One region of the Aliivibrio logei genome, then DNA from elsewhere that is predicted to be linked to it. Evidence: predicted binding sites of a transcription regulator. Region 1 holds the regulator's gene; the other holds the start of a gene.

The links. Region 1 encodes MetJ, which represses methionine synthesis genes. Its sites were predicted from a motif close to TTAGACNTNTANANGTCTAA; they were not measured.
Region 2: a site for MetJ is predicted at 9,979-9,998, ahead of metA (homoserine O-acetyltransferase MetA). Genes of this name have one in related genera too.

The regions. Positions count from the first base shown of each region.
Region 1 covers NZ_MAJU01000006.1:108,857-124,744, reverse strand. Annotated here, with positions in the region: gene cytR (DNA-binding transcriptional regulator CytR) at 1-165, opposite strand, end outside; gene priA (primosomal protein N') at 370-2,571, opposite strand; gene rpmE (50S ribosomal protein L31) at 2,809-3,027, shown strand; gene A6E04_RS03725 (malic enzyme-like NAD(P)-binding protein) at 3,260-4,507, shown strand; gene metJ (met regulon transcriptional regulator MetJ) at 4,848-5,168, opposite strand; gene A6E04_RS03715 (O-succinylhomoserine (thiol)-lyase) at 5,356-6,522, shown strand; gene A6E04_RS03710 (bifunctional aspartate kinase/homoserine dehydrogenase II) at 6,522-8,942, shown strand; gene leuO (transcriptional regulator LeuO) at 9,284-10,258, shown strand; gene A6E04_RS03700 (AMP-dependent synthetase/ligase) at 10,506-12,359, shown strand; gene A6E04_RS03695 (acetolactate synthase 3 large subunit) at 12,801-14,522, shown strand; gene ilvN (acetolactate synthase small subunit) at 14,522-15,016, shown strand; gene A6E04_RS03685 (sensor domain-containing diguanylate cyclase) at 15,209-15,888, shown strand, end outside.
Region 2 covers NZ_MAJU01000012.1:62,825-78,712, forward strand. Annotated here, with positions in the region: gene A6E04_RS12335 (peptidoglycan DD-metalloendopeptidase family protein) at 1-959, shown strand, start outside; gene rpoS (RNA polymerase sigma factor RpoS) at 1,015-1,980, shown strand; gene A6E04_RS12345 (CDP-alcohol phosphatidyltransferase family protein) at 2,075-2,701, opposite strand; gene A6E04_RS12350 (ATP-binding cassette domain-containing protein) at 2,694-3,341, opposite strand; gene A6E04_RS12355 (ABC transporter permease) at 3,301-4,998, opposite strand; gene A6E04_RS12360 (DUF2301 domain-containing membrane protein) at 5,129-5,689, opposite strand; gene A6E04_RS21570 (hypothetical protein) at 5,968-6,102, opposite strand; gene A6E04_RS12365 (NupC/NupG family nucleoside CNT transporter) at 6,118-7,332, shown strand; gene A6E04_RS12370 (anaerobic C4-dicarboxylate transporter) at 7,421-8,749, opposite strand; gene metA (homoserine O-acetyltransferase MetA) at 9,005-9,943, opposite strand; gene A6E04_RS12380 (DMT family transporter) at 10,102-11,022, opposite strand; gene A6E04_RS12385 (YeeE/YedE family protein) at 11,334-11,753, shown strand; gene A6E04_RS12390 (YeeE/YedE family protein) at 11,763-12,200, shown strand; gene A6E04_RS12395 (VOC family protein) at 12,266-12,682, opposite strand; gene cadC (lysine decarboxylation/transport transcriptional activator CadC) at 13,230-14,858, shown strand; gene A6E04_RS12405 (alanine/glycine:cation symporter family protein) at 14,935-15,888, opposite strand, start outside.

The DNA of each region.
Region 1 (15,888 bases):
ACGCAAGGTTCGCGTCAATGTTGTTGGAGAGTAACCCGTCTCCAAAACGGCGTCCTCCACTCTTTTTCGAGTGCTTAATGATACCTTCTCTGGTGTCATTAATGCCCGTGATACGGTTGCTGTTGATACTCCCGCAGACAAAGCAACATCCTTCATTGTCGCCATAAAGACCTCTCCTAACTATTTATATAAAGTTAAACACCACACGTAAAGTAAACGATTGCTTTGTTTATTGAGAAGATATTTTATGTGTAAAATAAAGATTTAAATACGGCGCATTTAACAAAAGTTACATCTATATTGTGATGTCCCTCACATGAGAGGGTATTTCCTGAGTAAGTCTTAATTTTGAAATTAAAAAAAGCGTGATTAACTAAGGTCTTGTGGCTCAATATCTAAAGTCCAGCGTACTTTTTTAGCTAATGGTAATAGCTCAATCGCGGTTTTTGCACCACGCAACATTGATTGCATTACGGTACGATTTGGCGCTTGAAAGAGCAGTTGCCAACGGTATTTTCCGGCTCGACGTGCTAAAGGTGCCGGAATAGGCCCTAGCACTGGTGTGGCGTCATGATATTGAGGGTGACTTTCTAAAATATCACGGACTTGTCGTAAGAATTGCTCGACATTGTCATTGTTATTGGACTCTGCTCTAAAGAGAGATAAATGCGTATAAGGAGGAAGCTGAGCGAATTTGCGCTCATTTAACGCATGTTCTGCAAAGTGACCATAACCATGATGTAGAAGGCTTTGTAAAAGAGAGTGTTCAGGGTGGTGAGTTTGTAAGATCACTTCCCCTGGTTTACTTGCTCGCCCTGCGCGTCCAGCGACTTGGATAAACAACTGAGCTAAACGTTCAGGAGCTCGAAAATCACTACTAAATAATGAACTATCTACATCAATTAAACCGACAAGGGTTACGTTAGGGAAATGGTGCCCTTTTGCTAGCATTTGAGTGCCAATAAGGATTTGGTATTCGTTGTTTTTAATTGCGTCTAGATAGTTTTCTAAGCTGCCTTTTCTGCGAGTACTGTCTCGATCGATACGAACGGTTTTGTATTCAGGAAAGAGGGTCATAAGTTGAGTTTCGAGCTGTTCGGTACCAACCCCTACAGAAATAAGCTGAGTGGATCCACAGCCTTGGCATTGATGCATTATTGGCTGCTGTGAACCACAGTGGTGGCAGCGAATTTCATTACTGTATTGGTGGAATGTATAATAAGCATCACAGCGCTTACATTCGGCCATCCAGCCACATTCGTGACACATTAAGGCTGGGGAGAATCCTCGGCGATTCAAAAATAACATCACCTGATTGCCTTCAGATAAATGTTTTCTCATTTGAGCAATTAAAGGTGCAGATAACCCACTGTTTAGATACAAGCCTTTGACATCTAACACACCATGTCGAGCTGGGATTGCAGTACCCGCGCGTTTGGTTAATGTGAGATGGTGGTATTTACCGACCTTAGCATTATGTAACGTCTCTAGAGCTGGCGTTGCTGAGCCTAACACAATCGGAATATTGTCTAAGTTTGCTCGCATTACTGCCAGATCTCGGGCGTGATATCTCATGCTGTCTTGCTGTTTATAAGAGGCATCGTGTTCTTCATCGACAATGATGATACCGAGATCATTAAATGGGGTAAAAAGTGCTGAGCGAGTACCTATAATGATGCCAGCATGGTTGTCTCGTGCCGCTAACCATGCATTCAAACGTTCGGTATCATTAAGTGCAGAATGGATCATATCGACAGGCACATTAAAACGACGCTTAAAGCGATTAATGGTTTGTGGGGTCAATCCTATTTCAGGAACAAGAATCAGTGCTTGTCGGCCTGCTTGTAAAATAGGCTCTAATAACTGGAGATAGACTTCCGTTTTACCCGATCCCGTAACGCCATCTAATAAGTAACAACCAAATTCAGGGTTTGCATTAACCGTAGCAATAGCAATGGCTTGCTCTTCATTTAACTGTGGCTTTTCTTGTGTTATTTCGACATTACGTTGCCAATAAGTTGGTTTTGGAGCGAGAGAGATTTCTTCTATCCATCCTTTATCCACGACGGCTTTTAAGGTTGCAGCAGTAATGTCTTCTTCAAGCATTTGTTCGTGACTGCATTGTTGGTGACGAACAAGGTTTAGGGCCTTGGCTTGTTTCGGTGCTCGAGTCAGTTTGTTGAGATCTTGATTTTTTCCTAGCTCAGTAATTTGCCACGCTTTTAGTGCCGCAAAACTGGCTTCTCTGCCTTTACGTAGCCACGCTGGCATCGCATTCGCTAAGGTTTCCCCTAATGGGTATTGATAATAAGTGCTGCTCCAATTAAGAAGCTTATAAAGGTGAGGAGTCCAGAGAGAAGTGCTATCGAGTACGGAGTCTAATCCTTTTAATTTCTCACGAGCAAATTCAGAGTCATTGCTTAATTTTGTGACTATACCGATAAGGCGTTGACGACCAAAAGGCACTTTTACACGGCCCCCAATGACAGGGTGTTGTCCGGCTTTAATTAAGTAATCAAAGGTGCGGTCAAGAGGAACGGGCAGTGAAACGTGTGCAATTGAATAGGACATAGCCAACATTAATCAGGAATAATAGGATGAATAGTCTACTCTTAGATAAAAATATCGCAAAGGAGTAAAATAATCGGTGGAAAAAGTAACAGATTAGTTGATTGATTGGCCGCGATTCATTATTATACGCGACCTTAAGTAGGTGTAATTTATTTATGCTTATTATTTTTGTTACACGACGTGTGGTGTCCGGCTTAGATTCGGATGGCGACACGGCCTAAATTATAAGGTTTTCCCATGAAAGTAGGTATCCACCCAGAATACAAAGCTGTTAAAGCTACTTGTTCTTGCGGCAACGAATTTGAATTCAAATCAGCGCTAGGCAAAGACACAATCCACCTAGACGTATGTGGCGAATGTCACCCGTTCTACACTGGTAAGCAACGTATCGTAGATACTGGCGGCCGTGTTGATCGCTTCAACAAACGTTTCGGTGCAATTGGTTCTAAAAAATAATTACCAATTTCCGATAAGAAAGGAGTCCATTAGGACTCCTTTTTTTATGTCTAAAATTCAGAGTAAGGTCACTTTCTTATTTGAAATTAAGTCATAAAATCATTAATTAACCCGACATTTTTGTTGGTACGATCTGTAAGCGAAGACTATGAAGTTTGAGCTAGATCAACTATTATATAGTTTACTATTTTGAAACAATTCTCTTATATTTATTAGCATTCAGGAAAACCCCATGTCTGAAGATTTTCGCGAACAAGCTCTCCATTATCACGCTTACCCAACGCCGGGTAAAATTGAAATAGCACTGACTAAACCCGCCGATACGGTAGAAGACCTTGCTTTGGCTTATAGCCCAGGAGTAGCTGAACCAGTACGTGAAATCGCGAAAAACCCAGACGATGTTTATAAATACACATCTAAAGGCAATATGGTTGCGGTTATTTCAAATGGTACGGCTATTTTAGGCTTAGGTAATTTAGGTCCTCTGGCTTCAAAACCTGTAATGGAAGGCAAATCATTACTTTTCAAACGATTTGCCGGTCTAGATTCGATTGATATCGAAGTGAAACATCGCACTATTGATGAATTTGTAGATACAGTAGCGAACATTGCAGATACTTTTGGTGGTATTAACTTAGAAGACATCAAAGCCCCTGATTGTTTTGAAATTGAACGTCGTTTAATTGAACGTTGTGATATTCCTGTATTCCACGATGATCAGCACGGTACTGCAATTGTAACGGCAGCTGGCATGTTGAATGCTATCGAGCTTCAAGGTAAGAAGTTAGAAGATGCGATCATTGTTTGTTTAGGTGCGGGTGCCGCGGCGGTTGCCTGCATGGAAATGCTGATTAAATGTGGCGCGATGCGCGAGAAGATCTACATGCTTGATCGTAAAGGCGTAATTCACACTCGTCGTGATGACATTAATGAATATAAACAACGTTTTGCGAACAACACAGATAAACGTACGCTTGAAGATGTTATTGAAGGCGCTGATTTATTCTTAGGGGTATCGGGTCCTAACCTATTGCCACCTGAAGCGCTTAAATTAATGGCTGATAAGCCCGTTGTATTTGCTTGTTCAAATCCAGATCCTGAGATCAAACCAGAATTGGCTCATGAAGTTCGTAATGATTTAATTATGGGTACTGGTCGTTCTGATTATCCTAACCAAGTAAATAACGTACTTTGTTTCCCATTTATCTTCCGTGGTGCACTCGATGTTCGTGCAAGCGTGATTAATGATGAAATGAAATTGGCTGCGGTTGAAGCAATTCGTCAATTAACGAAAGAACCTGTGCCTGTCGAAGTATTAAAAGCGGCGGGTGTTGATTCTTTAGAGTTTGGCAAAGGTTACATCATTCCTAAACCGATGGATCCTCGTTTACTTCCTCGAGTTGCAAAAGCGGTAGCACAAGCAGCGGTTGATTCAGGCGTCGCTCGTATTGAAATGCCAGAAGGATACATGGAAGCGTAAACTGCTTTTATATATTAATTAAAGTAAAAAGGCTTCCTACGTCATTGATGAGGAAGTCTTTTTATTAGGGGGAATTAAATTATGGGTTTACCACCAAGCGTTAACTTGAATACCACTAATGTATTCGTTGTTGTTTAGCACTATTGTAATACAGCCGATAGAGTAAATTATCATTCGCTTTTAGAACTTGAACATGGCCAATTGGATAGGGTAAGTATGAGACAGAGAGGTAATGTAAAATTGAAATGAGCAGAAAAACAGAGGGGATAAAGAAAGTAGGAAATAATCGAAAATGTGATCTAGCTAATGATTGTTATCATTAGCTAGGAGTTAATCACTTTTATTCTTCGTCGAATGCTTCGAATTCAATGCCCATTGCGGTCATTAACGCTTTTGCTTCTGTTGGAATATCATCAGGACGATCTTTACGTAAATCTTCATCTGTTGGCAATGGTTGGCCAGTATAAGCATGAAGAAACGCTTCACATAACAATTCGCTGTTTGTGGCGTGGCGAAGATTACTTACTTGACGACGAGTACGTTCATCCGTAAGGATTTGTAGTACCTTCGTTGGAATTGACACGGTAATTTTTTTTACCTGTTCACTTTTTTTACCATGCTCGGCATAAGGACTTAAATAGTCACCATTCCAATCAGCCATTGCTCACCTTCGTTCTAATATTATTGTTGTTTAAAATGCGATGAGCTAATTCTAGCGATATTTACGTCTATAAGCAAAGATATATAGACGTCTAGAAGTATTGACGTCTCATTTTGTGATGGTAAAGTAGAAGAATATAACTTATGGATTAGATTATACCACTGCATAGCAGTTTGGAAGGGAAATAATGAGCGAGAGAAAACCTGCAACTATTGCTGTTCGTACTGGCATTGAAACCGATTCACAACACAATGCGGTTGTGCCTCCTATCTATTTATCGACTAATTATAGCTTTCCAGAATTTGGAGATGTTCCAACGTACGATTACGCTCGCTCAGGGAATCCAACCCGAACTCAATTAGAAACAACATTGTCTGATTTAGAGTGTGGTGCGGGTGCGGTGGTGACGAACTGTGGCACTGCGGCTCTTAATTTAATGGTATCAGCCTTGCTTGGTCCTGATGATTTAATTATTGCCCCTCATGACTGCTATGGCGGCACTTATCGACTCTTTAACACCAGAGCAAATAAAGGTGATTTTCAAACGTTGTTTGTGGATCAGTCTAATGCCGCCGCTTTAGATGAAGCGCTTGCTAAAAAGCCAAAACTGATCTTATTAGAAACGCCTTCCAATCCATTAGTTCGCGTAGTCGATATTGCCGAAATTTGTAAAAAAGCGGCAGAAGTCGGTGCATTAGTTGCGGTTGATAACACGTTCCTTTCTCCTGTATTACAGCAGCCACTGACTCTTGGGGCTGATTTCGTTCTTCATTCCACAACAAAATACATTAATGGGCATTCAGACGTTGTTGGTGGTGTGATCATATCTAAAACGAAAGAACATGCCGATGAATTGGCATGGTGGGGGAACTGCATTGGTGCAACAGGTACTGCATTTGATAGCTATTTAACCCTGAGAGGAATTCGTACTCTTAGTGCTCGTATGCGAGTGCATGAAGAAAATGCGATGGAAGTATTAAAATGCTTACAACAGCAAGAGTTAGTGGGAACGATCTATCACCCTAGTCTACCTGAGCACCCAGGGCATGAAATAGCAAAGCGTCAGCAAGCGGGTTTTGGTGCAATGCTGAGTTTTGAATTAAACGGTTCGTTAGACCAACTTAAAGTTTTTGTGAAAGCGTTAAAATATTTCTCTTTAGCTGAATCGTTAGGGGGAGTAGAAAGTCTGATTGCTCATCCGGGAACGATGACACATAGAGCGATGTCAGATGAAGCTCAGGCTGCTGCCGGTTTGGTGCCGACGTTATTACGTATTTCTGTTGGCCTAGAAGACAGTAGAGATTTAATCGCAGATCTTACACAAGCGTTTGCTGTGGCTGCAGAGGTGAAATAATGACAACGTCTTTGGTGCAACGTCAGTTACATAAATTTGGTGGCAGCAGTCTTTCTGATCCTGAGTGTTATCGCCGTGTGGCAACCATCTTAAAAGAATATTCAAACGAGCATGATCTTGTTGTTGTTTCTGCCGCGGGTAATACAACAAACCGTATTCTTGAATGGATTGATAACTTATCTAAAGATGGTCGTTTGGCTCACGATACATTGGAGTCTTTGCGTCATTATCAGCAACAGTTAATTTCTGAATTGTTAGAGCCAGATCAGGCGGAAGTATTGCAGGCATTGTTGCATAAAGAGTTGATTGCAATCGGTCAATTACATGCTCCGCTAAATGAAGTTCAACAAGCCGATGTGCTTGGTCATGGTGAAATATGGTCGTCTCGTTTGTTGTCGGCTTATTTAAACCAGATTGAATTAAAATCGGCACCGTTGGATTCTCGCCATTTTTTAAGAGCAGAAAGAGGGGCTCAGCCTGAGGTTGATCGTGTTCTTTCATGGCCTTTATTTAAAGAACAAATAGCACAACACCCTCATGGTCGTCTTGTTATTACTGGATTTATGGCCCGTGACCAAAAGGGTGAAACCGTATTATTAGGGCGTAATGGATCGGATTACTCAGCAACTATGATTGGTGCATTAGCTGAAGTTTCTCGTGTTACTATTTGGAGTGATGTTGCTGGGGTATTTAGTGCGGATCCTAGAAAAGTGGAAGACGCTTGTTTATTGCCGCTACTTCGTTTGGATGAAGCCAGTGAATTGGCCCGTTTAGCTGCCCCTGTTTTACATAGCAGAACATTACAGCCAGTAGCGCAAAGTGCGTTAGATTTGAGTCTACGTTGCAGTTATCAACCAGAATCGGGTTCAACACGCATTGAACGTGTCTTGGCCTCTGGTCGTGGCGCTAAAATTGTTACTTCGTTGGATGATGTGTACTTAATCCAACTTGGCTTTGGCCGTGGGCAAGATTTTGAACGAGCTCAAACCGAGGTGCTTTCTCTTTTAACTCGTGCTCAACTTCAACCTCTTGCGTTAGAAGCACAAGCCGATAAATTTACTTTATTACTTGCCTACACTTCAGAGATCGTCAGTGATGCTTTAGATATGCTGCAAAATACAGCGGTGCATGCTGAAATTAAATTAAAAGAAGGGTACTCAATGGTTGCAGCAGTAGGTGCTGGTGTAACGGCTAATGCCATTCATAGCCATGGTTTTTACCATCAATTAAAAAATAGACCTTTAGAGTTTGTGTGTGAATCGGAATCAGGGTTAAGTCTTGTTGCTATTCTTCGTAAATTAGACACCGATGAATTGATCAATGAGATTCATACCAGTTTATTTCAAGCTCAGAAACGAGTTGGCCTTGTTTTGTGTGGTCACGGTAATATTGGTGCGCAGTGGCTTACATTGTTTACTCAGCAAAAACGAATTTTAGAAAAACGTCGAGGCATGATTTTTTCATTAGTCGGAGTCGTTGACCGTCATCGATACTGGTTCGATTTTGACGGTATCGATAGTGCATCAGTAGTCAGCCATTTTGATGATGAAGCGGTGAGCTACGAAGAATTTGAATGGATTGAAAAAATCGGTTCAGTCCAAGGATACGATGACGTTGTTATTTTAGATGTAACGGCAAGCCCTGAGCTTGCAAGTCAATACACTAAAATTGCAGAACAAGGCATGCACTTGATCTCTGCAAATAAGGTCGCGGGTTCAGCACCAAGTCATGAATATCAAGCGGTTGTTGATGCGTTTGCAAAAACTGGTCGACATTGGTTATACAATGCAACGGTTGGCGCGGGATTACCAATTAATCATACTGTGCAAGATTTGCGTGAAAGCGGAGACAGCATTGTTGCACTCTCTGGGATCTTTTCTGGCACTCTTTCTTGGTTATTCCAACAATATACTGGAGAGACTCCCTTTACTGAGTTAGTCGATTTAGCATGGCAACAAGGATTGACAGAGCCAGATCCTAGGCATGATTTAGATGGTTCCGATGTAATGAGAAAGCTTGTTATTTTGGCAAGAGAGTCAGGGTTACAAATCGAACCGAATCAAATCGAAGTCGAATCGTTGGTTCCCGCCGAATTACAGCAAGTGAGTCTTGATGACTTCTTGGCAAAAGGTGATGCCTTAAATGAAGCATTATCGGAACGTTTGGAACAAGCGCAGCGAGAACAAAAAGTACTTCGTTATGTTGCCCGTTTGAATAAAAATGGCAGTGCAACGGTTGGGATTGAAGCGCTGTCTGAACATCATGCATTGGCTAATTTATTACCGTGCGATAATATTTTTGCGATTGAAAGTCAGTGGTATAAAGATAACCCTTTAGTGATAAGAGGGCCAGGCGCCGGAAGAGAGGTTACCGCCGGAGCAATCCAGTCTGATTTGAATAAAATTTCAGCGTTATTTTAACCAAATGTAATACTTATTAACGTTTCGTTATATTTTAAACCATGCCATGTTGCATGGTTTTTTTCGTTTAACGTAGGAAAAATCGGAAACTATTGATATTTAGGTTATTTTATGTTTTTGCCTAATTGGTTGATTTGTAAATAAAATTAATCGGTTAACTTTGATTAAGCATAAATTAAAATTAAAATCTGTTACGTGCTATGGATTTTGTAAATCTATTCAGTGATTATGTTGAACAGTTGGCTAGCATACGTTCTGTCAATAACGTGTATAACTATAATAATATGCAGCTTACTTTTTCTTATTTTAATAATTTGCTGAAAAATAGAGAGAGCCTTTAAATGAGTATGTCTGAATTTTCCTCTGCATCTAATAGCGTTAGAGCAGAACAAGTATTACGTGGAGTAGATTTAAATCTACTGACTGTTTTTGATGCAGTAATGCAAGAGCAAAATATTACTCGAGCAGCTCAAAACCTAGGTATGTCACAACCGGCAGTGAGTAATGCGGTATCACGACTAAAAGTGATGTTTAATGATGAACTCTTTATTCGCCATGGTCGTGGTATTCAACCAACGCAACGTGCTCGTCAATTATTCGCACCAATGCGTCAAGCACTGCAATTGGTAAAAAATGAATTACCAAGTTCGACGTTTATTCCTGAAACATCAATGAGACAATTTAAGCTCTCAATTTGTAGCCCTTCGGATATTCGTTTTGCTCCACGAATCATGAGAGATATTCAGCAAAAATCGCCTCATATTAGTTTAAAGTTGTCTGGTGAACATGAAGCGGATATTGCTCAAAAGCTTCGTTATCAAGAAATTGACTTTGTGATTGATTATGTTCGTTTTGACGAACCTGGTTTTATGAGCACTGAGTTATTTACTGATGAATTAGTGGTTGTTGCTGCCGTTAATCACCCTCGAATTCAGGGTATGATTACTAAAGAGCAATTGGCAAATGAGAAACATGCTGTTCCTGCTCGTATTGAAAATACAAAAGGGTTTGCAGACCATTTATATCAAGATGCTATTTATGAGCAAGCTTACAAAGGGGCTAGCATCAGCAACATTCTTTATGTTGTTTCTCAATCAGAGTTGATTACGGTTGCTCCTAAGTGGTTGGTCAGTTCAATGCCAAACCGCGATCAACTGGCTATTCTTCCATTGCCAATTGAATCAAAAGGGATCAGTGGCTATTTAAGCTGGCATGACTCGTACCAAAAAGACAAAGGTCATATTTGGATGCGTGATCAATTGATGCTTATTTGTGGCGAAGAAGTCGTTGCTTCAAGTAAAGGTATGATGTTTTAGCGTTGAAATACTCTAAAATTAGAAGAATAAAAGGCAGCATCATTGATGTTGCCTTTTTTGTAGGATCTCATTCGATATAAATGAAATGTATATTATTAATAATGAACTTGTTAATACGGCTCATCAGAAATGAGTTTCGTACAACATTCCTTACATTTTATACAGAGAAAGTATTGCCTTTTTTAGCACCACTTGTACACTTTGTTTAGATTATAGCTTACAAGTGTAAGCCTAAAGGTGATACGAGATGACTATTCAAAATCCACATATTGTAAAAGAGATCCGCCAGCACATTGCAACTCGTGCAAATGACACTGCATTACGTGAACGTAAATGTGGCGCTTGGAGTGACACTCAGTGCTCAGCATGGAGTGACATCACTTGGGGTGAATTTGGTCAGCAAATGGATACTCTGTCTTTAGCACTATTAGCTCATGGATTGAAAATACAAGAGAAAGTAGGGATTTTCGCCAATAATATGCCTCGCTGGACTGTTGCTGATTTTGCAACAATGCAATTGCGTTCAGTGCCTGTGCCTATTTATCCAACGAACACACCAACACAAGCGGCTTATGTTATTAATGACGCAAATATCCGCATATTATTTGTGGGTGAACAAGCGCAGTATAATTCGGCGGTTGTGATTTTTGAACAATGCCCACAATTAACTCATATTGTCGCGTTAAGTGATGACATTGATTTAAATGATCACGAAGCTGGTGTTTCGTGGAATGACTTCATTTCTGCAGCAAATGAATCTCATCAAGAAGAGTTAACTCATCGTCTTGATACGGCTGAAATGGATGATTTACTGACATTGATCTACACCTCTGGTACGACGGGAGAACCAAAAGGGGTAATGCTAGATTACACCAATATTGGTTCTCAATTAGAGGGGCATAACACGAATTTAGCGCTAACGGAAAAAGACGTATCATTGTGTTTCTTACCGTTATCGCATGTTTTTGAACGTGCTTGGACGTTTTACGTTCTTTATAAAGGTGCGATTAACTGCTATTTACCAAACACAAACTTAATTAAAGACGCACTCACTGAAGTTAAGCCAACGGTTATGTGCGCGGTTCCTCGTTTTTACGAGAAGATTTTCTCAACGGTTCATGAAAAAGTATCCCGTGCTCCTGCTCATCGTAAAGTGATGTTTACTTGGGCTGTAAATATGGGGGCGAAGATGTCTGCTTGCAAACAAGAGGCACGTGAACCTTCATGGATACTGAAACAGTCTCATAAAATTGCAGATAAGTTAGTGTTGTCTAAGTTACGAATGATTTTGGGTGGTAACATCAATTTCATGCCGTGTGGTGGCGCTAAATTGGATGCAACCATTGGCCGATTTTTTCATGCGCTTGGCGTCAATGTTAAATTAGGTTATGGCATGACAGAAACCACAGCAACGATTTCATGCTGGGAAGACGGTAAATTTCATCCTGATTCTATAGGCACATTAATGCCTGGCGCTGAAGTTAAGATTGGCAAAAAGAATGAAATTCTAGTTCGTGGTCCGATGGTCATGAAAGGATATTATAATAAGCCAGAAGAAACCGCATTGACCTTTACTGAAGATGGTTTCCTAAAAACAGGTGATGCTGGTGAGTTTGATGCCGACGGTAATTTATACATTACTGATCGTATTAAAGAGCTTATGAAGACCTCTGGTGGTAAATATATTGCACCACAAGTGATTGAAGGCGCGATTGGTAAAGATCATTTTATTGAGCAAATTGCCGTTATTGCTGACACGCGTAAGTTTGTTTCTGCATTGATTGTTCCTTGTTATGATGCTCTTGAAGAATACGCAAAAGAGTTGAATATTGCTTATCATGACCGTATGGAATTAGTTAAGCACAGTGAAATTGTCGAAATGCTTGAAAAGCGTGTCGCTAATTTACAAAAAGAATTGGCTCGTTTTGAACAAGTGAAAAAATTCACATTATTATCGAAAGCATTTTCGATGGATAAAGGTGAATTAACCCCAACACAAAAGTTACGTCGTAAAGTTATCAGTGAGCGTTATCAAGACGAAATTGAAGAAATGTACGATGAGAAGAAAGAGAAAAAAGATAAAAAAGATAAAGCAGAATAGTATATCTCTGTAGATTCATAGATAAAAAAACCAGTCACTTTTAGACTGGTTTTTTTTCGCCTAAAAAATGAGATCTTACTCAATGTAGAAAGCGTGATGCCTTCGTTTTTTAGTGAAACGTAACTATTTTAATCTCTCTTTATTGCCTATAGCTTGGTTTTTACTTCTAATTCACCTTGGTTAGGTTGCTCTTAAATATTGATAATTAGTCAAAGCCTGAATTTATATTCTGTAGAGTTAAAATGACGCTAGACCAAGGTGCTATGAAAAGGTTAAAGTTGTTTCGTAATGTTGGCTTTTGTTATCACATATAGCCATATGCATAGGGATTTAATTTAATTAATTCGGTTTAGGCTAAAAATAAGCCCTAACTATGTAAAACCAATAATTTGTAGATAATTCAAATCTTCTATTTGAGGTTTTCAGCGTCTGGAGATAAATATGGAAATGTTATCTGGCTCAGAGATGATCGTACAGTCTTTGATTGATGAAGGTGTAGAGCACATATTCGGATACCCTGGCGGTTCTGTTCTTGATATTTATGATGCGTTGCATATGAAAAGCGACGATATTCAACATGTATTAGTGAGACATGAGCAAGCAGCAACACACATGGCTGATGGTTATGCACGTGCAACAGGTAAACCTGGCGTGGTTCTTGTGTGCTCAGGCCCGGGAGCAACGAACACGATTACAGGAATAGCAACGGCCTATATGGATTCTATTCCAATGATTGTGCTATCTGGCAATGTACCAAACAACATGATTGGCACTGATGCCTTTCAAGAGTGTGACATGGTAGGCGTCTCTCGCCCGATAGTTAAGCATAGTTTTTTAGTTAAAAAAGCCGAAGACATTCCTGAAATTATAAAAAAAGCATTTTATATTGCATCGACAGGCCGACCTGGCCCTGTTGTTATTGATATTCCTAAAGATGTCATGAGCCCTGCATTTACATTCCCTTATCAGTATCCTGAAGCGGTTTCGTTACGTTCTTATAATCCCACAATGAATGGCCATAAAGGGCAAATTAAAAAAGGGCTAAAAGCATTACTTTCTGCTAAGAAGCCTGTCCTTTATATTGGTGGTGGTGCCATTATTTCTTCCGCAGATGCTCAAATATTAACGTTAGCTGAAGCGTTAAACTTACCTGTTATAAGCACCTTAATGGGGCTAGGAGCATTCCCAGGTACGCATAAGAATGCATTAGGTATGCTGGGTATGCACGGTACGTATGAAGCAAATATGACAATGCATAATGCGGATCTTATTTTTGGTATTGGCGTTAGATTCGATGATCGGACGACGAATAACTTAGAAAAATATTGTCCAGATGCAACCATTATGCATATTGATATCGACCCATCTTCTATTTCTAAAAATGTTCGAGTGGATTTACCTATTGTTGGCTCTGCTGATATTGTCCTCGACTCAATGCTGTCATTAATGAATGAACAAGATGGACATAATGATGCCGAAGCGATGGAAGCATGGTGGAAAGATATCGCAGGGTGGCGTGCTCGTAATTGTTTAGCGTATAAAAAATTACCGGATAAAATTAAACCGCAACAAGTGATAGAAACACTCTATAAATTAACCAATGGTGATGCTTATGTTGCTTCTGATGTCGGTCAGCATCAAATGTTCGCCGCATTATATTATCCATTTGATAAACCTCGTCGTTGGATAAATTCGGGTGGTTTGGGAACAATGGGCTTTGGTTTACCTGCGGCTTTAGGGGTTAAATTTACGCATCCTGATGACGTTGTTGTGTGTGTTACTGGAGATGGCAGTATTCAGATGAATATCCAAGAGCTATCAACGGCGCTTCAATACGATATCCCGGTAAAGATTATTAATCTTAATAACCGATTCTTAGGCATGGTTAAACAATGGCAGGACATCATTTATCAAGGCAGACACTCAAATTCTTACATGACTTCTGTTCCTGATTTTGCAGCGATTGCAGAAGCTTATGGTCACGTTGGAATCCGAATTAATCATCCTGATGAATTGGAATCTGGTCTAGAAAAAGCATTAGCAATGACAGATCGATTGGTCTTTGTTGATATTAATGTTGACGAAACGGAACATGTTTACCCAATGCAAATTAAAGGGGAAGCAATGGACAAGATGTGGCTAAGTAAGACGGAGAGAACGTAATGAGACATATAATATCACTGCTATTAGAAAATGAATCAGGGGCGTTATCTCGTGTTGTAGGTCTCTTCTCTCAACGAGGTTATAACATTGAGTCACTAACGGTTTCTCCAACTGAAGATAGAACCTTATCGCGCTTAAATATCACGACGGCAAGTGATGCTATGGAGCTTGAACAGATTCAGAAGCAATTACATAAATTAATAGATGTCATTAAAGTACAAGAAGTCACAGACGCTGACCATGTAGAGCGAGAACTTTTACTTATTAAGGTTAAAGCCAGCGGTTTTGCACGCGAAGAAGTCAAGCGTACTGCTGATATTTTCCGTGGACAAATCGTTGATGTAACTAGTTCTTTATATACCATTCAGTTAACAGGGACATCAGAGAAACTCGATGCGTTTATTACCGCGGTTTCTGAAGTGACGGATGTTATTGAAGTGGCAAGAAGTGGTGTTGTTGGTATTGCTCGAGGAGAAAAATCTCTTAGAGTGTAATATTCATTTACAATTCACTTAGATAGATTTATAAATCAAGCCTTCTTTTTGAGAAGGCTTGATTGTTTATATAATGATAAAAATATAGAATGGCGCTCTGTATATTTGAGTTCAACTGAAATGAATAAGAAAAGTTTTAAAATAGTAGCTTATTCTAGCTGTGTTTATCTTGTGTTATCAATGATAACGCTTATGTATTTTTATAGTGAATATCAGAAAGAAAAACTGGTTATTATTGAGCAAGTTCAAAATGAGTCAACTCGACAGTTAGCTTATACGCATCATGAATTTGATGAGTTATTAACTCGTATCCAAAATACATTAGGCTTACTCTCTGATAGCCGACCTGTTTATGATTATTTTTTATACCCTTCCAATCGTGTTAAAGCAGCCGTAGAAAGCTCATGGGTTAATTTGGTTAAAGCTGAAAAGTTCTTCTCTCAATTAGAACTTATCGATAACCAAGGGATTGCTTTATTTAGCTTATCTTATAACGCCATCAATAATGAGACATCTAAACATAATTTGCCCTTAACTGTCGTGAATCACTCTTTATTAACAACGTTATCCCAATTACCAGCCGGACAAGTATTTTCGGAAGGGGTGGTATTAAATGAAAAGTTAGCGACGTCGGGTGTTTATAAGCCAGTCATGCAAATTATTATTCCAATTGAAGTGTTGGGATCTCGTAAAGGGTATGTTGTTGCTGAACTGAGTGAGACGAGAATTGAAAATGTGATTAAGTTTTCTCCTACACTTAATATTTCGCCCTCTATTGTTAACCAAGATGGTTATTATTTGTTAACGAATCAGAGAAATAAAGTGTTTGGCCATCTGGTCAATGGACGGGAGGACCAAACATTAAAGGCTGA
Region 2 (15,888 bases), on a different contig from region 1:
ACTTGGGTGTGATAGCTCTTAGTTTATTGCTTGTTGGCTGTTCATTGGGGCCACATCGTCCTGCGCCAGTATCAAGCGTTAATAGTAAGGCATCTTCTTATGGTGGTACTGAGCGTGGCAGCTATCGAGGAAGTTACTACAAGGTTGAAAGCGGGGATACGTTATATTTTATTTCATATGTAACGAATAAAGATGTTAAAGAGCTTATTGCATATAACGAACTTAAAGCACCTTATGTGATCCAGCCAGGACAAAAAATAAAATTATGGGGCCCTCGATATATTGCTCCTGCGTACGGTGATGATGGTCATTCCGTTATTAAAGAGAATGGCACCCCAAGGTCTACTGCAACAGCGGTTGCCGTTGTTCCTGTTGCTACGAATAAAGCACCGAGTACGGCAAAACCCGTTACGTCCGCTAGCACAAAAACACAACCTGTTCAAAAACAAAGCACAAAAAAGGTTGAAAAGGCGAAATCGAAGGAGTATGTTGAATCTAACAAACCGATAACATCTTCTAAGCCGAAGCCGGTTGTTAAGCCAAAACCGAAGCCAACACCGAAACCAAAACCAGTAGAAAAAAAATCGGAGAAGGTAGATTCGTGGTTATGGCCAACTAAAGGAAGAATCATTGCTAAGTTTTCAACAGGAGACCAAGGAAATAAAGGGATAGATATCGCAGGTCAACGTGGCCAAGAGATCATCTCAACCGCAAAAGGAACCGTGGTTTATGCAGGCAATGCGTTAAGAGGTTATGGCAACCTAATAATTATTAAACATAATGACGATTACTTAAGTGCCTACGCCCATAATGAATCATTGTTTGTGAAAGAAGGTCAAAACATCAATGCGGGACAAAAAATCGCATCAATGGGTAGCTCAAGTACGAGCAGCGTTCGTTTGCATTTTGAGATCCGTTTTAGAGGGAAATCGGTAAATCCACAACGGTATTTACCGTAACAGGGATGACATAGCTGAGTTGTAATGTCTTGCTGGCTCGCCATCGGGAGGCGCTATGAGTAAAAGCAATGCAGTAACTAAAGTTGAAGAATTTGATTTAGACGCAGTTGATGAAACTGAACTAACGACAAAGACAGAAAAAAAATCTGAACGTCTTGAAGTTAGTAGTTCGCAAAAAGTAATGGATGCGACTCAACTGTACTTAAGTGAAATTGGATTTTCACCACTTCTAACCGCTGAAGAGGAAGTGTATTTCAGTCGCCTAGCCTTGAAAGGTGATGTTGCCGCTCGATCTAGAATGATTGAAAGTAACTTACGATTAGTGGTGAAGATTGCACGTCGTTATAACCATCGTGGTCTTGCTTTATTAGATTTGGTTGAAGAAGGTAATTTAGGTTTAATTCGCGCGGTTGAAAAATTTGACCCAGAAAGAGGCTTTCGCTTCTCTACTTATGCCACTTGGTGGATACGTCAAACGATTGAACGTGCCATTATGAACCAAACGAGAACCATTCGTTTACCAATCCATGTAGTGAAAGAGTTAAACGTATACCTGCGTGCCGCTCGTGAGCTATCCCAAAAATTGGATCATGAGCCTACACCAGAAGAAATAGCAGAAAAGCTAGATAAACCAGTAAGCGATGTGAGTCGAATGCTGCGTTTAAACGAGAGGGTCGCTTCTGTTGATTCAATGGTTGCCGGTGAATCTGATAAAGCACTGCTTGATATTATTCCGGATACGAAACATGCCGATCCTGAATCCGAAACACAAACAAACGATATTAACGAATCTTTAATTGGCTGGTTAGGTCAATTAAACCCAAAACAAAAAGAAGTCGTTGCACGTCGTTTCGGACTGTTAGGGTATGAAGCGTCAACGTTAGAACAGGTAGGCCGAGAGATTGGTTTAACTCGAGAACGAGTAAGGCAAATCCAAGTTGAAGGGTTAAGGCGTTTAAGAGAAATAATGACGCAACAAGGTTTGAATATGGAAACTCTATTTGCTGTTGATGACTTTTAAACTCATTTTTATTCAACAATAAGTAGAATCATAAAAGCCACAGCAGGGTTACTTGCGGTGGCTTTTTTAGTTTATGAGAAAGAGGATTAATTTATCATTGATCGCTTTTTTCACTGTCTTTTAGTGTATGAAACCCAGACCAAATTCTGTTTATTGTCGTGATCCAACATAGAGCGGAAAACACATAAGCAATGATTGAAAAGTGAAAAGGGAATAAGCAAAATAAAACAAAACAGCCAATCGTTTCTGTTCCTTCGGTTAACCCTCTCATGTAATACAATGATTTGTTTTTGTAGACTGGGTTATCTATATTCCTTTTTCCTGCCATCACCGCAAAAGCCAAAAAACTGCTGCCAGTACCGATAAATGAAAAGATAATTAATGCGCCTGCAATGGCGTTATGTTCTGGATTCGCGAGAATAAATCCAAAAGGAATTAAAGAATAAAAGAGAAAATCTAAGCTAATATCTAAAAATCCTCCCGAATCTGTAATGCCGTTGATTCTTGCTAATGCCCCATCCAAACCATCACAAATACGATTTAGTAAAATGAAAACCAAAGCAATATTGTATTCTTGAAAGATTAACGCCGGAAAAGCCATGCAGCCTAAAACGAAGCCAAAAACCGTCGTTTGATTTGCGGTTATACCAAGTTTACTTAATTGATTTGCCATTATTGATAAGGGTTTACGTATAAGTTGGATGCTGAACTTATCAAGCATGGGGAATCTCCATTGGCCAAGAGAGGTGTTGGCTATTGTTCGGAATGTCATCATTATCATGAGTTACTAATAGTGTAGGTATATTGGCTTCAGCGAGTTGTGTGAATACCCAATCTCTAAATTGTATACGAAGTGTTTTGTCTAATTTACTAAAAGGTTCATCAAGTAAAGCGACTTTGGGCTTTGCTAGAAGCATTCTGACTAAACTAATACGAGCTCGTTGACCTCCTGATATTTGATCAGGAAAAGAGTGAGCTAAATGGTCTAATTGAATGTTTTTTAATGCGTTAATGGCCTCTGCTTGTCGTTCTTTTCCTTTAATTGCGTTAGGCAAAGCAAAGGCAAGATTTTCCCATACCGAAAGGTGAGGGAAAAGAAGATCTTCTTGAAAGAGAATACCGACATTTCTTTTATGAGGAGCCAAAGTATCAATGTCTTCTCCATTTAACTGGATGCTGCCTGAGTAGTTGAAATCATTCGTTAGATGACCTGCGATTACGTTTAATAGTGTTGATTTTCCACAGCCACTTGGCCCCATAATACTCAGTACTTCCCCTTTATTTACAGATAAAGAGCAAGAGGACAGTAACTCCGTCCCATTATGAGTGAAAATGGTGAGATTCTTTATTGATAGGCTCATGACCTTCAACCTTCCTTGTCTTAATGTTGATGTGGGAATGACGAGAATAATATCGACCGATAATGACGGCTAACGTAAAGAAAACAAAAGGCAATAGCGCTTGCCACAGTGCATAAAGTGCCGTAATTCGACGATCAAATCCACTGGATAATGCCACAGCCTCCGTCGTTAGCGTCATCACTCTTCCTGCTCCTAACATCTGTGTTGGTAAATATTGAGCCAAACTGACACTGATCCCTATTGCTCCTGCATAAATAATGGCAGGAAAAAGTAAGGGGGCCTTAATCGTGAACCAACAATGTAATGGTGACTTACCTAAACTTAATCCTGTTTGAATTAAGCGTTGATCAAAACTACGCCAAGGGCCATCTAGTGCAAGAAAAATATAAGGGAAAGAGAAAAATATGTGTGACCAAATCACCCAAATATAATAAGAATCATGAGAGAAATAGAGTGCAGCAACTTGAATACCAAACAAAAGAGAGAGTTGGGGTACTAACATCGGTATCGCTATCAGTAGAGGCGGGATATGCCAACGATATTTAAGTCTATATTCATGCCCAATCAATGCCAACACAAGAGCGATACTTGCTGAAATAAGAGCAATAAAAAGGCTGTCAGCAATAGTCGGGACAATATTCGGCCATTCTTCAATCCAGAACCGTAGAGAGAACTGAGTAGGCGTTAAATTAGGAAATCGCCACCGCTGTGCGATGCTCCATACCCACATAATAGGAAAAGAGATAACAATAATGCTACTAACCATCCCAAATAAAGAAAGCCCTGGAAATACAAATCCAAATCGGCCAGAGATTTGCCATGCTCGGCAATAGCTTGTTATTCCCCATTCGATAAAGCGGTGAATGGCAATTAGCAGTAAACACAGGATAAATAGGATAACAGCCCCTGCGCCCGCTCGAGGCTGAAGGTTAATGTCTGGATCACTAAACCATTGCCAAACTAAAACAGCAAAGGTTGGGGGGTTACTAGATCCAATAATTAAACCCACATCAACCACTGAAACGCTGTAAGCAATGATCGCCAATAAAGGAAAGCGCGCTTTTTTTAGCCATTGAGGAAAAAGGCACTTCCACCACATTTGATGAGGCTTATAGCCTAAACTGGTCGTTACTTTTATTGTTTTATCAATATTGAGCTGCTGCATTATCGGAATGCTCATGAGTAACAAAAAAGGCACTTCTTTAATGATAAGCACTAAGATTAGACCGATATTGAACGGGTCATTAATGATTGAAAATAAAGGTTCATTAGTTATGGGAGCAATGAGTCTGGCAATCATTCCGGTTGGAGAGAAAAGAAAGGCGAACCCAATAGCGAAAGCAACATGGGGCATTGCAAGTAAAGGGGCTAGAAGTGGTTCTATTTTTTTCCAAATAGGACGATGCCAACCACTTTGCAAAATGGCAAAGGAGATAATGCAAGTAAAGAAGGTACTGATGATAGCACTGGATAGCGTTAATAAAATGGAATGCCAAACGCCACTCCACTCAAAAGCCGCATGATAGCCATTCAGAGTAAACTGAGTTAATCCAATGGAGGGGATATAACTCAATGATGAGCTTAATACACCAATTAGACCGGGAGCAATAGGGACAATGCAGATCACAACAAGAAAAGCATAGAAAACGTGTAATATCATAATCTTGTTATTTAGATCCTAAAAAATTATAGACCAGTATTGGAGCAACAAGTTCCAGTTATAAAATGAATCATTTGATTAAATTCCCCCTATCCATTTAGGGATGGGGGCACTGTTATGACGCGATTTAATTTTGATAATACGCTTTATTGCCAATATCAAAATGCAGTGGCATACGCCATTTTTGTATAGCAAGAAAAGCAAATACAACGCTAGAAAATGCCAAACAAGCGAGTGCAATGATCCAGATATTTAATGCGAGCATTAACACGGCGGTACAAAGTAAAAATGGAATGGCTTTTAGTCCCGGAACGCTGAAACAAAATGATTCTTTCATCGCAATACCAGAGAAGGTAATAAACAAGAATCCGATAGGTAACCAAAAGTAGTGGCTATTGTCTAACTGGCTTAATAATACTAAACCTATCCACGTTGACCACGTAATTATTATACGGATTTTTTTATCATACACATGCAAATTTGCAGCGCTCATTGCACTTGATACCGCTAAGGCTAGATACGCCAATTTATCGAGAGGTTGCTCAAGAGCGATAAGTCCGATCTCATCTGACAGGGCAATGCACGAAAGAAGAAGTGCCAAGCTAAAAAGTGCGATTCCACAACGATAAGTAATAACACTGAATTTATCGATATTATCCAGTTTTTCAATGTGCTCTGTATTCGCCATATTTATATTCCAATTTTAAGCTTAGCCTATAACTGTAGCATGCTTATGATTGAAATTGCCTGTATATATTTCGTTGTATATGTTTATTTTTATGGTGATAAAGGCGGTTTTTTTTGGTTATTTGTACCTTATTGGTACGGTTGTTTTTCAGTTAGGTAAATTCAGTGATTAATGTCACATATTTGGTGATTTTAAATCTGCGCAATGTATACTCCTTTTCCCAATACAAGCCGTCACAGGGAACAGTGAATGACCCCAAGGATTAGGACCAGCTACTGTTAAACAGCTTGTAAAGGAACCCAAATGAACAGCTTTTTATCTATTTCTACCTCCTCTTGGTACAGTAACGCTTCACCATTAACGTCCTTTATTGCGGCGTGCCCTTTCGTTTCTTCATATTTACATTTAATCATTAAATAGGCATTACTATGACCATTTTATTTAGTCTACTTGGCATGTGCGCGCTTATTTTTTGTGCATGGATATTTTCTGAAAAACGTTCAGCTATCAATTGGAAAACCGTTCTTAGAGCTCTTTTTCTACAACTCACTTTTGCAGCTCTTGTACTTTACTTTCCATGGGGTCAGACGGCTCTTGCTGCGCTAAGCCGTGGGGTATCAAGCTTGTTGGGTTTTGCTGATGAAGGCATCGCGTTTTTATTTGGTGATTTAGCATCAACAGGCTTTATTTTTGCGATTCGTGTATTACCAATCATTATTTTCTTCAGTGCCTTAATTTCTGCTCTGTATTATTTAGGCATCATGCAAAAAGTGATCGCTGTTTTAGGTGGCGCGGTTCAGAAATTCTTAGGAACAAGTAAGGTTGAATCTTTAGTTGCGACAGGTAACATCTTCTTATCTCAAGGTGAATCACCTCTACTTATCCGTCCATTCTTGGCAAAAATGACACGTTCGGAGCTGTTTGCTGTGATGGTCGGTGGTATGGCATCGGTTGCTGGTAGTGTTCTAGGTGGTTACGCCGGATTAGGGGTTGAGCTTAAATATTTAATCGCAGCAAGCTTTATGGCGGCACCGGGCAGTTTATTAATGGCTAAGATTTTAGTGCCTGAGCAAGAAACGCCGGTTGATCAGCATGAGTTAACGATCGATAAAAGCGAACAGAGTAATGTGATAGATGCACTGGCAAGTGGTGCAATGAATGGCATGAAAATCGCGGTCGCTGTCGGTACGATGTTGATTGCTTTTGTCAGTGTGATTGCAATGCTAAACAGCGGACTAGAAATGGTTGCTGGATGGTTTGGCTTTGAAGGCATAACGCTGCAAATTGTGTTTGGTTATTTATTTGCACCTATTGCTTGGATCATTGGTATTCCTGAAAGTGAAATGGTGATGGCGGGTTCATACATTGGTCAAAAAATAGTATTAAATGAGTTCGTTGCTTTTATCGACTTTGTTCAACATAAAGATCAATTATCAGCTTACAGCCAAGTAATTATTACTTTTGCATTATGTGGTTTTGCTAATATTAGCTCGATAGCAGTTCAATTAGGTTCTATTGGTATGATGGCACCAGAGCGCCGTGCTGAAGTCGCGAATATGGGTTTTAAAGCGGTACTTGGTGGTACGTTAGCTAACTTAATGAGTGCGTGTTTAGCCGGTTTGTTCTTTAGTTTATCTCTGTAAGATTGTTTTAAAAAAGCCCGAGATGCAGGTTGTTATTAACAACCATGCTCACGGGCTTTTTTTAAACGTTAAGTCTGATTAGGTTACCCTAACCAATCACTATTTGTCCTAATACATAACCGACCATACAGGCCGAAATTACCCCGATTAAACCAACCGACATAAACGAGTGGTTAAAGTAGTATTTACCAATCTTGGTCGTACCTGAGCTATCAAAGTTAACCGTAGCAATATCTGATGGATAGTTTGGAATAAAGAAGTAACCATAAACTGCAGGCATTAAACCAATCACCAAAGCAGGCTCTAGACCTAGAGCAAGGCCAACAGGTAACATCATTCGAGCCGTTGCTGCTTGAGAGTTAACGACTACAGAGACAATGAATAGCGCTAAAGCGAATGTCCATGGGTGAAGTGTCACCATATCCACAATTCCGGCTCTAAATTGAGGCATTGCGTATTGGAAGTAGGTGTCTGACATCCAAGCAATACCGAAGATCGCAATCGCGGCAACCATACCTGATTTAAACACCACACCATTTGGAACATCACGAGGATCGGTCTTCGTCGCTAATAGAATGACACCACCAAACGCCAACATCATCATTTGGATCACGACTGACATTTTGATCGGAGCGCCACCTTCTGTGATGGTGCGGATCTCTGGCAACATAGCGATGACAACAATAGACACGATGGCAGCTAAAAAGATAAGTACCGCATTGCGGGCTTTGGTTGGTAGTTTTTCATCTAAAGACGTAGAGGTAGTGTTTAAGATTTTTTCACGCCAAATAGGATCTTTTAAACGAGCTTGATACTCTTCATCATCGTCTAATTCTTTACCACGACGTAAACTGTACAGCGCCAACATTAGCGTACCAAATAACGTTGAAGGAACCGTAACCATTAAGATCGACAATAAGGTAATTGATGCATCGATATCGACTAATTGCGCTAAATAGTAAACAACCGCAGCAGAAAGAGGGGAAGCGGTAATGGCGATTTGAGAGGCAACAGAAGCCGCCGCCATAGGGCGTTCAGGTCGAATGCCATTTTTTAATGCCACATCACCAATAATAGGCATAATCGAATACACCGCGTGACCTGTACCTAGCAAGAATGTCATCGCATAGGTAACAAAAGGAGCGATGATAGTAACGCGTTTCGGGTTCTTTCTTAAGATCCGCTCTGCGACTTGCAGCATGTACTTTAGGCCCCCAGCGGCTTCTAGTATCGATGCACAAGTAACAACCGCTAAGATAATAAGCATAACGGTAACGGGAGGAGATGTAGGGGGCATTTTGAAGATAAACACTTCAATAACCAGACCAATCCCAGAAACGACGCCTAAACCAATCCCGCCAAAGCGAGAGCCAATATAGAGCACCAGTAATAGAAAGATAAACTCAAAATACAACATAGAACCACCTGCATAAATGCAAAAAATAATAAAAAATCAATTACAGGCATTAATACCTTACATATCAGAGGCTTTTATTGAGCTTGTTCTCATTTAGAGTGTTGTTGGTTTTGTAAATAGAGGTTTGATTGATCTGAGTTAAAGGGATGACTATTTTTTTGATCGAAATAAAAAAGTGTGGGCTATCTATCAGATAAATCTAGATGGTTTTATTATTAGTCGGGCGTAACTGATGTATTACGCCCTAGTGAGGAGTTAATCGCGGGTGAAGTTGAGCTCTGAAAAATGGTCAAGATCATACGGTGTTTGTTGGTAAACACAGTAATTCAACCAATTAGAAAACAATAAGTGTCCGTGACTACGCCACGTCGCTTTTGGTGGAATATCAGGGTTATCATCAGGATAATAATTAACAGGAATAATAGGTTCCATTCCTTCACCTAAATCACGAACATATTCATTATGTAAAGTGAGAGAGTCGTATTCAGGGTGACCAGTAACAAATACATTTCGCTTGTCTTTGGTTGATGCTAAATAAACCCCAGCTTCTTTTGAGGTCGCAAGGATGTCGAGATCGGTATGAGCGTTAAGATAATCGGCAGAAAAATCCGCATAACGAGAATGAGGCGCTAAAAATTGATCATCAAAACCACGTAAAATGGGGTGATGTTGTTCAAGGTTGGTGTGTTTGTAAACACCAGACAGTTTTTCTTTGCGTGTGCGCTTTGGTAAATCATACAGCAATTTTAAACCGGCTTGTGCCGCCCAACAAACATACAAACTCGATGTGACATGATCCTTTGCCCACGTCATGATGGTTTGTAAGTGCTCCCAATAAATAACATCTTCAAATTGGACTAAACCCAATGGAGCGCCAGTAATTATCAAGCCATCAAAATTACGATTTTTAATGCCTTCAAATTGGCGATAAAAAGTATCTAAATGTTCGGTAGGGGTATTTTTACTGGTGCGATTATCAATGCGTAATAGCTCAACATCCACTTGTAATGGACTGTTTGATAACAAGCGAAGAAATTGAGTTTCTGTTTCTATCTTCTTAGGCATCAAATTTAATATGATCACTTTAAGAGGACGAATGGCTTGTGTGGTGGCTCGAGATTCTTGCATGACAAAGATATTTTCTTCGCGCAATACTTCAGCAGCAGGGAGTTGGTCAGGGATTCTAATTGGCACAACTTATCCTTAAGTTATTTTTAATTCATAGCATTCTATACGTCTATACTCCTAAACTACCTTATTATGAATAGGGTGTCGATACAAGAAAGGGCACTAATTGCGCCCTTTCTTCTTTCTTTAATCTCTCGTTATAAATAACCAGATTGTCTCTTTCATTATGATGCCGATTTATAGAGGACTTTTAATTTACTTAATGAGAGTGCACTTCGTGGGATCTTCGACAGTAAAATCCCACCAAGCAGCGGCGCTAGCATGATAAGGGACTTGTCTGAAATAGTGGTTCCAGAAGTGAGTGAAGACAAACTGAGTGCGACTAATGGGAAGATTAAGAAACAGATTGATGCGGCAAAGGGGGTTGATATTTGACCTAATTTAAAATAAGCCACAATGCCACCGACACTTGCAAAGACACCTAAGTAAGCGACAGCTATTACAGAAGATGATGAGAACGCTTGTACGTCGACCTGTTCAAAAGCAAATGACGTAATAAACAATAATAGCGCGGCAATAAAACTAGGAATGGCGTTGTAAGTGATGACTTGAATATCTTTACAGTATTTTTGCACCATCACATACATGATCGCATGAATAGCAACGGCTAACGCTAACGCCGCTGAACCAATCAGTAAATCATCACCACCAATCCCTAGCTCATTCGATAAAATGACATACAAACTGCTGACAGCAATAAACAAGCCTGCAAATTGATGGGGTGAAAGTCTAAGGCCTAAAAATAAAGTGGATGTGATCATTACGGCAATTGGCATGTTGGCAAAAATAATAGATGCAAGGCCAGAAGAAATATACATCTCACCAGCTATCATTAAGGTAAATGGGATCGCAAAATAGAAAACAGCGACAATAATCATCCACTTATTTTTCCCTCTTGGAAAGAATAAAGGCTGATTAAAAATCTTCGACAATAAAATTAGAATAGGCGAAGCAATAAGAAAGCGCAGAGCCGTCGAAAAGATTGGTGGGATGGTATCGACGGCTATTTCCATAGCAAGCCATGTGGTTCCCCAAATGAAGCACACAGAGCAAAATAGCAGCAGAGAAAGGTATTTCTTATCCATATAAAGTGTCCATTCTATATTGTTTTAATGTATTGATATTTTTTTGTGCAATAGCAACAAGATGAATGGGAAATATACGTGCTTCACCGGAGAATAACTTGCTTATTTATGTCATAAAAAATCAAATTTAGAGAATTTTTTTCTCTTTCATTGAGTTTGTTAAGTATTTATTCCATATTTCCCTTCTTATTTTCTGTTTAGTTGATTGTGAATTCACATTACCTAAATTAGTCATTGCTAAATAATCTTTGACTAATGTTTATGATTTAGTATGCTTAACACTGAGTTAACCTAAAAGAGAGAAGAAGATAATGAGTATATCGATTCCATGGGAGTCCTTATTTGGCGGCATGTTACTTGGCGTTTCTGCGACGTTGTTATTACTGCTGAATGGTAAAATTGCAGGAATTAGTGGAGTGCTTACCGGGCTATTAGTACCTAAAAAACAAGATTATGCTTGGCGTGTCTTGTTTATTGTGGGAATGATCTTTGGTGGTGTTGGTGGTGTTCATTATCTTGGTGCTTACGTGCCTAGTGAGTATAACGCGACGGTGAGCACGCTTGTTATTGCCGGTTTACTGGTTGGTGTTGGCACCCGTTTAGGCAATGGTTGTACTAGTGGGCATGGGATCTGTGGTATTGGTCGATTGTCTGTTCGCTCAATGATTGCTACCGCTACTTTTATGATTGTTGCGGCTATCACTGTTTTTTTTCTCAATCACCTTCTTTAGTTGGATTCGATGATGGCTACTTTATTATTTCTTTTTGTATCGCTGGTTTCAGGGCTTCTTTTTGGTATCGGTATGGTTATTTCTGGAATGGCAGATCCTCACGTTGTGATTGCTTTTTTAGATGTTGCTGGAGAGTGGGATCCAAGCTTAATGTTTGTGATGGGAGGGGCGTTATTGGTATTTATGCCCGCGTATTTTCTATTGATTAAGCCGAAAGAAAAACCATTAAATGCAGGTGAGTTTTGTTTATCTACCAATAAACAAATTGATAAGCGATTAGTTATCGGTGCGGTAATCTTTGGTTTAGGATGGGGCATTGCCGGTGTTTGTCCGGGACCCGCCGTATCAAGCATCGCTCTTGGTAATAAAGATGTGATTATCTTTTTTGTTGCTATGATTATCGGGTTATATATGACCCATAAAATACTGCAATCTAAAGACGCGTAAATTGACGTTGATTTAATTAATACAAAAAATGGGCAAACCTATTTGAGTTCGCCCTTTCTTATTGATTAGTAACTGTAACGTTCTTCCGGCTTTTCACTGTCGTATTCTACTAACTCCCACTCGAATCCTGCTTTGTCATAAAAGTAAGTACGTCGCCCATGTTTTTCTTGAGTGACTAGACCATTTTGTTCGTAACCTAAAGCAAGTAATTTTTCCTGAAGATGGTCTAAATTGTCGACGATCATTCCAATATGGTTCACACCGATATTGTGATAGGGCTTACGGGTATCTTGTGATGAGGTCGCATCTTTGGGTTCTTGTAAGGCAAAATAACATTCATCATTACCGACATGAGCCCATCGATAACTACCTACTGGTGTTTGGTCTATTTTGACTCTAAAGTCAGGTGCTGCATTTAATAGAAAAGCGATGGCCGCATCTATGTTTGGAACGGTGATGTTGGCGTGTTCAAATTGTGTCATAGTGACTCCTTGTCATACTCATTATTAACGTAGAGACACTGTAAAAGGTAAAGTTAACTTTAGGTCAATACATTATATGTTTTTTTGTTCACTATTATTTATTGATTAGTGATGTAAATATTAATAGCATTTTTATGTTTTCTTGATTTTTATTTCCCCTTCTTTTTATAAGGTTATAAGTTGATAAAACTTGATCTATTTATATTCCATTTATGTTGCATTCATAAACGCTAGGTTCTATTAATATTAAAAATAGACTTGTTCATGTGAAAAATGGTCATGCTATGTTATCTCTCTTATATCTTTAATTTTATTAGTTTGTTTTAATTCAATTGCTTATGTTTGATTGTTTGATTTTTTATGTTGTTTTAATTCGTTGGATCCTAAGATTTCATTTTTGATAAGGGAATGATATAGGCAGATATAAATAGTTTATTTATAATCGCCATCTCTTTTATGAATCGTATCAATATAAATAGATAATCTTTATTTTTTGAGATGCATAAACTGCTTATATTAATAACGATTTAACACCAATGAGTATCTTATGGTCGGATTATGTTTTCAAATTAATGACTGGACTCTCGTCATTGAAGAAAATAAATTATATCGCCAAGATAGGGAAGTCTCGGTTGAACCACGTTTAGTTAATTTGCTTCGTTTTTTAGCCCAACATTCCGGTGAAGTATTTTGCCGTGATGAATTAATACAACATGTTTGGGATGGCGCGTTCGTAACTGATCAAGTTGTCACTCAATCTATTTTTGAATTACGCAAGATATTAAGAGATGGGCGTTTAGATAACGCGAGATACCTTGTGACCGTGCCAAAACGTGGTTATAAGCTTGTTGCTGACACTCAACTCGTTAATTTTGAAGAGACAGAGTTTTGGAAACCTTGTGACTATTCTAAAACGGTAATCTCTTCAGCGTTAAATTATGCAGAATCAGGGCATGCAGCTCACGAGCTTATTGATGAGAAAGTAACAACAACAGAGCGTGATCTTTCTTTTCCATCAGGCCCACTAACCCGTGCTATCACGACAATATCGAAAGATGTTGAAAAAGAAAAAAATAAACAGGGTGCAAGCTTTAACTCTTTCCATCGTTGGAAACTACTCGCTTTTGATGCTTTTCTTGTTTGTATTTTAATTGCAGTGATTATGTCGGCAACGTATCAACAAACCAGTACACACATTACAAAAGCGATCGATATCGATTTAATCGAATTTACGTTTCATGCAAGCCGTAATCAAAAAGATGAAACGGAATTTCTTGCTGATGGGATAAGTCAAAAATTAATGGCAGATTTAGCCAGTGTTGGTAATTATCGTGTTCAATTAGATAAAACCGCCTTTACGACTGGGATTTTACCTGGGAAAGCGGTGGATGTACGTGTTGAAGAGCAGCAAAATAAAACCTATTTAGATGTAGAGTATCGCAGCAATACATCCAATAAAGTGTTGTTTAGTCGTCAATATCGAATGACGCCATCCAATCTTGAGCGTGTTTTACGTCAATCGTCTTTTGATTTAATGAACGCACTGGGTGTTACTGTTTCTGAAGCACAGATGGACGAATTAATGCTTGGCTTACCTAAAGAGGAAGGGTTGCTAGAGGTATTGATTCAAGCAAATCATTATATCAATCAGCCGGATCCTCGATTGTTTGAGCAAGGCATACGACTGTTAGAGAAAATATCATCAGAAGAACCTGATAATGGGTATATTTTGGCTGAATTATATATTGCTTATAATGCATTTTCAGCACTTAACCCTGAGCTTGAATTGAACGATAACACCATGAAAATTGATAATTTAAGTCAAGATTTGGTGGAAAAATACGGGGTTGCAACAGACGAAATATGGCCTGCGCGTATTTATGAAGCATTAGCAATGAATGCCATTAAACAAGATGATAAAGAAGCGGCTCAAAAATACCTTTCGCTTGCTTTTGCGCGCAGAGAGTCCGCTTTCTCATATATTCTTGAAGGAAAGCTTGCAGAGCTGAATGGGAATTTAGATAAAGCGGGGGACGCTTATAGTCGAGCGTTCTTTATGGATACGTCTCTAGAAACGTACATGTTAAGTGAGAACTTAGCGTTTTACAGTGATCTAGAAACCGTGGCTTATTTTATGTATAGAGCCGTAAAGCCGAGTGAAGTTCGTTTAATGTAAATGACAAATAATGGATAACAAAAAGCCCGTAGTACTCAGTACTACGGGCTTTTTTATTTACGAGAGAATAAAGTATTTACACCTTCTTTTTCTCTGGATGCCATGCTGTGTCGACGTTATCCAGTTGAGGAAACTTAGTGCGATCAAATTCAGGTATTTTACCTGCTTTTAATTGCGTTTCGTAATCTTTGATAACGTTAATTGCCAATTTAGACAAAAAGATGAGCGCGACAATATTGATTAATGCCATCATGCCCATTGATGCGTCAGCTAAGTTCCATACCACAGGTAAAGAAGCCACTGAGCCAAACATCACCATTGCTAATACACATAGGCGGAAACCAAATAGGCCTTTCTTAGAGTTACCATTTAAGAACATTACGTTGGTTTCAGCGTAGCTGTAGTTCGCAATGATAGACGTAAAGCAGAACAATAAGATAGCAAGAGCCATGAAGTAACTTGTCCAGCTACCTAGCTCATTGGTTAGCGCTTGTTGTAGAAGGCTGATACCTGTTGCTGCATTTGGTTGATCCATTACGCCAGAAAGCATAATCATCGCCGCAGAAGCGGTACAGATAACAATCGTATCAACAAATACACCTAGCATTTGCACAAAACCTTGTGATGCAGGGTGGTTAGGGTTTGGCGTTGCACTTGCTGCGATGTTCGCTGCTGAACCCATACCCGCTTCGTTCGAGAATAAACCACGAGCGATACCAGATTGCATAGCTTGCGCGATAGTATAAGCAACACCACCTGCTGCGGCTTCTTGCCAACCGAATGCACTTTTAACGATAAGCGTTAATACTGCTGGAACTTCAGTGATGTTCATTACCACAACGATTAAAGCAATCGCAAGGTAACCAACCGCCATTACGGGTACGATTTTTGATGATGCCGTTGCAACACGACGTAAGCCGCCCATGATGAAGAACGCAGATACCGCTACGATAACCACACCCATGATCGTTTTATCAAAACCAAATGAATGACTAAGTGCATCGGTAATGGTGTTTGCTTGAACAGCATT